Regions from separate parts of the Microbulbifer sp. CnH-101-G genome, predicted to be linked through region 3. Evidence: predicted binding sites of a transcription regulator. Region 3 holds the regulator's gene; each other region holds the start of a gene.
What was found. Region 3 encodes LexA, which represses DNA repair genes until DNA is damaged. Its sites were predicted from a motif close to ACTGTNTNTANANACAGT; they were not measured.

Region 1: recA (recombinase RecA) is a predicted target of LexA. The motif match lies at 1,469-1,486, and genes of this name have one in related genera.
Region 2: ACJJID_RS07365 (VRR-NUC domain-containing protein) is a predicted target of LexA. The motif match lies at 892-909, and genes of this name have one in related genera.

The regions. Positions count from the first base shown of each region.
Region 1 covers NZ_CP174292.1:730,337-732,607, forward strand. The annotation lists gene ACJJID_RS03380 (glycoside hydrolase family 16 protein) at 1-214, opposite strand, end outside; gene ACJJID_RS03385 (CinA family protein) at 827-1,342, shown strand; gene ACJJID_RS03390 (twin-arginine translocation signal domain-containing protein) at 1,346-1,429, shown strand; gene recA (recombinase RecA) at 1,542-2,271, shown strand, end outside.
Region 2 covers NZ_CP174292.1:1,647,762-1,650,032, reverse strand. The annotation lists gene ACJJID_RS07365 (VRR-NUC domain-containing protein) at 1-800, opposite strand, end outside; gene ACJJID_RS07360 (hypothetical protein) at 1,231-1,683, opposite strand; gene ACJJID_RS07355 (hypothetical protein) at 2,123-2,271, opposite strand, start outside.
Region 3 covers NZ_CP174292.1:1,319,279-1,321,549, reverse strand. The annotation lists gene ACJJID_RS05955 (LOG family protein) at 187-834, opposite strand; gene lexA (transcriptional repressor LexA) at 1,012-1,617, shown strand; gene ACJJID_RS05945 (hypothetical protein) at 1,710-1,964, opposite strand; gene ACJJID_RS05940 (DUF6586 family protein) at 2,067-2,271, opposite strand, start outside.

The DNA of each region.
Region 1 (2,271 bases), 590 kb from region 3:
TACCATTCTCTATATAGGAGTTATCACTATTATCAGTGTAATTTTGCAGTTCATTATTGCCCCAACCCCAGCTGCCTACATCGTAGGTCCAGATAGACTTATCAATACTGTCATTATCGAAATTATCCTCCCAGATTAAGGTTTTTGCGGTGGTTAATGGAGATGCACAGATACCGAGAATGGCCAGTGCCATCGCTGACTGTTTAACTAGCATAATTTGTTTTCTTTGTTGGTTTTTATAAGGAATGCCGTTTTAATAATATTGTTATTTGGCGTTTTGTGATCGCAGTGAGTGCCGTTGATTTAATGAAAAGTATTTTTTGGTTGAGTTTTATTGGCACCGATCAAAGCCTAACAAATAACCGATTGTGCTGGGGTAACAGTTCTACCCCTTTATCGTGAGGTCGGTCCTACTTGCCGCATACGAGTGATGTGAAAATTTTTAGTCAGCTGCGGGGTTGTTTCTATTGAAGTTTTCAGAAAGAGTCTTAGAGATAGACTTTAATGCCATAAAAGCCAAATTGCGGTGAGAATTAAATATCTATATAGGAGACTTTTTCCTTTGGTTTGATTGAGTGGCTTGTGCTTTAAACTAGTTTTTTAAATCCATTTCTATTCTGACTGTAGTTGTTGTAACTACACTGTCGCTTCTGGAATCTTATTATCTTTATTCCGTCCATGAAAAAGTTGATATTCTATGTGCTATGGCCTGGCGCTGGAAAATTATAAGCTGGATAGTAGGGCCGCCTTCTACCGCATATCATCCGGTGATATTTACGTCGCCCTGGCGGATGGTTGCCGAGAGAGATAAATAACGGGAAGAAAAATGGTTGATCATGGCGAGATAACGATGTTGGCACAGCAGCTTGGTGAGGAGCTGGGAAAGCGCCACTGGTTTGCGACTTCTGCGGAGTCCTGCACCGGTGGCGCGATTGCAGCGGCGATAACCTCCATTTCCGGCGCGTCCAATTGGTTTGACGGCTCCATCGTCAGTTATGCCGATCGTATCAAGCACAGTGTATTGGGGGTGGACGTTAAGGACTTGAAGCTGTTTGGTGCGGTCAGCGAGCCAGTTGCCCGGCAGATGGCTTGCGGGGTGCTGGCTATGATGGATGCCAACCTTTCTGTGGCAGTAAGCGGTATTGCGGGGCCCAATGGAGGCACTGAGGAAAAGCCGGTGGGGACCGTGTGGATTGCCTGGGCCCATGCGGAAGGGCAGGAGCCAGTTCAGATTGATGCCCGCTGTTTCCACTTTCAAGGGGATCGCACCACCGTGCAGGCTCAAACGGTGGTGGAGGCTATCAAGGGTATGCTGGCAATTCTGGATGACCACCCCGTTTAGGGCGTGCTATCTAGGAGGGCATTCTTGAAGGGCATCGGGTCTGTTTGCCTTTGTGGCAGCGGGATTGTGCCGGCTAGGGGGCTGTGATTCTATACTGGCAAGAGTGGTACTGGTTGTGCCGGAATTACTGGTTGCCTATACAGTAATCCTTCGATAAGCTTGCCTCCACTCAACACAGCTCAGAAATACGGGAATGGTCATGGATTCCAATAAAGACAAGGCATTGAAGGCGGCACTGTCGCAGATCGAACGCCAGTTTGGCAAGGGCACAGTGATGCGCATGGGGGATAAAGAGCGCGAGCGCATCCCCGCAATCTCTACTGGCTCCCTCGGCCTGGATGTGGCGCTCGGTATAGGCGGTCTGCCACGCGGCCGTATCGTCGAGATCTATGGCCCGGAGTCCTCTGGTAAAACCACCCTGACCCTGCAAGTGATTGCCGAGGCTCAGCGCAAAGGCGGCACCTGTGCTTTCGTGGATGCGGAGCATGCCCTGGACCCGATTTATGCCGAGAAGCTGGGTGTAAATGTGGATGAGCTGATCGTCTCCCAGCCGGATACCGGTGAGCAGGCCCTGGAAGTGGCAGATATGCTGGTGCGCTCCGGTGCTGTAGATGTATTGGTTGTGGACTCTGTGGCGGCCTTGACCCCGCGCGCTGAGATTGAGGGGGAAATGGGCGACTCCCATGTTGGCCTGCAGGCCCGCCTGATGTCCCAGGCACTGCGCAAGCTGACGGGCAATATTAAAAACACCAACACCCTGGCGATCTTTATCAACCAGATTCGTATGAAGATCGGTGTGATGTTTGGCTCTCCGGAGACCACCACTGGCGGTAATGCCCTCAAGTTCTACTCTTCTGTGCGTCTGGACATCCGCCGTATCGGCTCGGTGAAGGATGGCGATGAAGTGGTGGGTAACGAGACCCGTGTGA
Region 2 (2,271 bases), 330 kb from region 3:
CGATAGAGGCGCTCGGCGGCCTCTAGCTGATCCAGTCTTTCCAGTTGGCGGGCCAGCTTTAGGCGCAGGCGATCCACTCGCCGCGCTAGTGTCAAATCCCCCGGAAGGCCAATGGGCAACTGGCTGGCAAGGTCGAGAATTTCACTGGCACCATTAGCCAATACCTCCTCGGCCTGCTCCAGGCAATCGTAGTAGAGCAAGTACTGTTCGATTTGCTCACGGCTTTGGAAGGGCAGTTGGTGCCTGTCTAGTGTGTAGGACTCATACCTGTACAACCCAAGATCCCTCAGCACATAATCGGTCAGGTCCTGATTCAGGTTGCCAAAAAAGCATAGTTTGAAGGTTTGGAAGTATTCAGCCCCCTGAAGTGCTAGCAGGCCCTCTTCGGCCATTAGTTGTTCTCGCCATTCTGTGGAGGAAGCTAACAGGGCCTCTTCCAGCTCCATCCGCTTGAGGGACTTGCTCAAACCAACCGGGCCCGCTGCGAATAACTCTGCTTTGGTAAACAGCGCTAAAAGGGCTCGATCTTGCAGGGGAGGATTCCTGATTAAAAGCCCTGCGGAACAAAGAGAATCTACAGCCCCAGGGAGCTTGTTGATTTCCTGGTAAGACAGCTTTCCTTCCCTGAACAGAGCTCCAGCTGATGATGGGACCCCCTTGCGAGAGAGTAGCCTTACATAAAGACGCTGGCTATCGGCATCAAGCTCACAAAATAACCTGTAAAAACTTAGTTCGCTGGTGGAGAGAAGCTGGGTATAGCGAGAAACAACAAAATCAACCAGTGTGCGAAAATTGGTCAAATAGTAATCAGGTGCTAGCTCAATAGAGGTGGCCATGGTAAAGGTAACAGTGTGTCAACGATGGATCGTGGTGGGTAGTAACGGCATTAAAGCTGTATGGTTATACAGCATATTGCTTCTGGAGACAAAGCCATAGGCTGACTTTATGGACATAGAAGAAGCATAGGTGCAGTAAGCTGTGAATGATTCCGAGAAGCGTCCTCACTGATAAAAGTATCAATACTTCAAGTGACCATTGGATAAGCTATTCCAGAAAGAAAGTTTTTGAGAGGAAGTGAGAGCCAATAAAGAATAAATTTTAATCGCTGAGTTCAGTATTCAATGGTTTTATCAATTGGCTTGGGAGTGGCAGGATAATAGGCTTGTAAATAGAAGGGGCAATTCGCCCCTCCTATTCAGCCAAAAATGGCATCATCTAGTGCTGTAAAACTCAAGAAGCTTGTATTGAGGTTTTGCTTTGATGCGCGTTCGACTTGGGAACCTGTACTCTATATTCTGGGAACATATTTACGGTAACAGTAAAGTCGCACTTAGTAGGGCCGGCAACATGCTTCAGACCCCACCAGTATTTTATTTTAACGGTTTCGCCTGGGGCGATGGGGTGGCCGTAGCTTACAAAGCCATCTTCTATTGGAGTACCAGCTGAATTACACAGGTAGGCATCCCAGGTCATACCATTGTCATCGAGATCCAAGAATACCTTGGCGTCGAGGATAGGAAATTTTCCGGTGTTTTTGAGCTCTATAAGCCCCTGAATATAACTTCCTTCAGTGGAGTCCTCGATACCAGTCCATGCGGCCCAGTGAAAACTGGTTGCCTCAAGACTATCAGAAATAAATGGCTTATCCGTATCCCAGCCTTCAACATGACCAATATTTGACATGATTAATCCTTTTCTTCAGAAATATCATTAAAAAATTAATGACTGCAAGTGGGTACCGCCTATTTTTAAAACGAAAGCCTGGGAAGAGGGGAAAGCAAAAACAATAACAAATCAAAAAAAATACGAGATGTATATTATAGGCTTTACCCTAAGATCCCTGCTAATTGTGCACCCCTTGGCGCACAGGCGGAGTATCGGGGCCATAAAAGCCGATATCAACCCCTTTAATATTAGATTCGCGATGGTTGCGAGATGAACAACGCCAAAATTTTTACTGGGGATATTATGTATGCCACTTAAAAAAGTCTTCAGTCAATTGATTGGCATTGCGCTCACAACAATTGGTCGTCACAAAGGCTGGCTAAGTTAAAGTAAATTCCACCAAGGTTTTCAGGGCTATGGTTTTACAAGCATAAAAGGGGGAGAGGTGGAGCGGCCATTATTTTATATACCGAAAAACTTTACGATACCTGAAAATAATAAACCAAAGGAATAAGGCAAGTGGTGTAATCATTAATACGGCCATTTGATTTTTTAATACCGCCATATTCATTGTGATGATTACAGTTCCCAGCTCATAAATGTCGG
Region 3 (2,271 bases):
AGGCTAGCTAATAAGTAAAAATACCCCTAATTACAAGCGATCAAATATAAGAATAATAGCAGGCTCATTAATCAGCCTGACACGCATTACAAACCGCTGAAACTGGCACCTGGTGATCAAAGGAGAGTATACGATTGGCAATAGCCAAACATCTTTACCCCCAACAGAAACTTACAATTTTTTAAATTATTTTTGACTTTCTCTGCCGCGCACATACTTCAAAATCAAGTGTACAGCCTCTTCAACGGTGTCCACGATATGGAATAAATCGAGATCACCTGAATCAATACAACCTTTTTCCAGCACTGTATCCACTAACCAATTGTACAACCCACCCCAATAGCGCTCCCCAACCAGCACTATAGGAAATCGCCTTACTTTTTGTGTTTGCACAAGCGTTAAGGCCTCAAACAATTCATCCAGAGTGCCGTAGCCTCCAGCTAGGCCAACAAAACCGGCGGCATGCTTAACAAACATAAATTTCCGCACAAAGAAATAACGAAAGTTCAAACTAATATCCTGATACGGATTGGCTGCCTGCTCAAAAGGGAGTTCAATATTTAATCCAATTGAGGGGCCAGACTGCCCAAAAGCCCCTCGATTACACGCCTCCATAAGGCCTGGGCCACCACCGGTGATTACCGGTATCCCCTCGGCAGCCAAAAGCCCTCCAAGCTTTACTCCCTGCTGGTATTCCAAACTATCCTCTGTGAAACGCGCGCCACCAAAAACCGTTACAGCCCCTTTTAGTGCAATTAGACGCTCAATCCCATCAACTAATTCCGACTGTATACGCAGAACCCTCCAAGCCTCGGGCATCTTTGCATCAAGCATTATTGTTCTCCCTTGTTCTCTCGTGCTGTCAGCTCTTTCAACTACTCTTTTTTTCACTCACTGTTTTCTTAATCAATGTAGCAGCTTGAATCGAGGCAAGGAGCGGGTTTGCGCAAACCTAAAATCTGTATATAATCCCAGCAACTGTATAAAAATACAGAAACTCTAGGTAAATCTATGACCAATCTCACCGCACGTCAGACTCAAGTATTAGAGCTGATCAAAACCTACCTGGATGACACAGGCTACCCCCCCACCCGCGCAGAAATTGCCCAGGAACTGGGCTTTCGCTCACCCAATGCCGCAGAGGAACACCTCAAAGCATTGGCGAGAAAAGGGGCCATTGAGATGGTCGCCGGCGCCTCCAGGGGCATTCGAATTCCAGATCACCAATCCGGTCTTCCCATCATAGGACGTGTCGCTGCAGGCAACCCTATTCTGGCCACAGAGCATATAGAGGATTATTGCGACCTGCCCGCCAGCTTCTTTCACCCGCCGGCAGATTATTTGCTCAGGGTGCATGGCATGAGTATGCGCAACGCAGGTATTCTCGATGGGGACCTGCTGGCCGTGCAGAAAACCGAGCAAGTCAGAAATGGGCAGATTGTGGTTGCCCGGATTGATGATGAAGTAACTGTTAAACGCTTCCGCCGCAAAGGCAATCAGGCAACTGTGCAACTACTACCCGAAAACGAAGACTTTGAGACTATCCAGGTGGATATGCGGGATAAGAACTTTGTAATTGAAGGACTCGCGGTGGGCGTGATTCGCCAAACCCCTTAAGAATAAACAGTTTACCAATGTCCATATACAACAACAGCGGCTTTAAGCCGCTGTTGAAACACTTTTACCTGCTCACCTTACCATAGATTAGATCAATGAATCGTATGGTTAACCGGCATTGATTCTTCCTCTTCGAAGTAACCAGGCTCCAGGTCGTCAAGATTCTGCACGGCTTCTATGCCCGCTTCCAGCATTGCCCGAGCCACTGCTACTTTGTGCTTTCGTAAAAATTGGAGACTCTCGGCTGAGAAACGAATACTCACCAGAGGGTCCTCCTCGTGACCGGCGCGGCGCAGAGCCACATCGCCATTGGCCAACTCGATAATTTCAAAAGTTTCGGAGGACATTAGCTTTCCCTTCACTGCACATCAGTTTGCGCCCAGTGTACCACAGGCAATTTAGAAGTTTCAGTGGGTGCAAACAGATAGACAGAAAGGGAGCGAGGAGTCTCAGCACTCCTCAAGATTGGTACGCTGCCTGCGTACCAACTCACTTAATGCAGCGTGCCATTTGAGCAGCACTTCGAAGGAAAGATCAACAGCCACAGGGCCCGCGACATTGTGCGCTGGTATCAGATTGCCGCCCTGCCCCTTATCTTCCGCAAGCGGAGGTAGCCGCAAGAGTTGATGCCATGCGCGTAAAAACTCGCTCAGC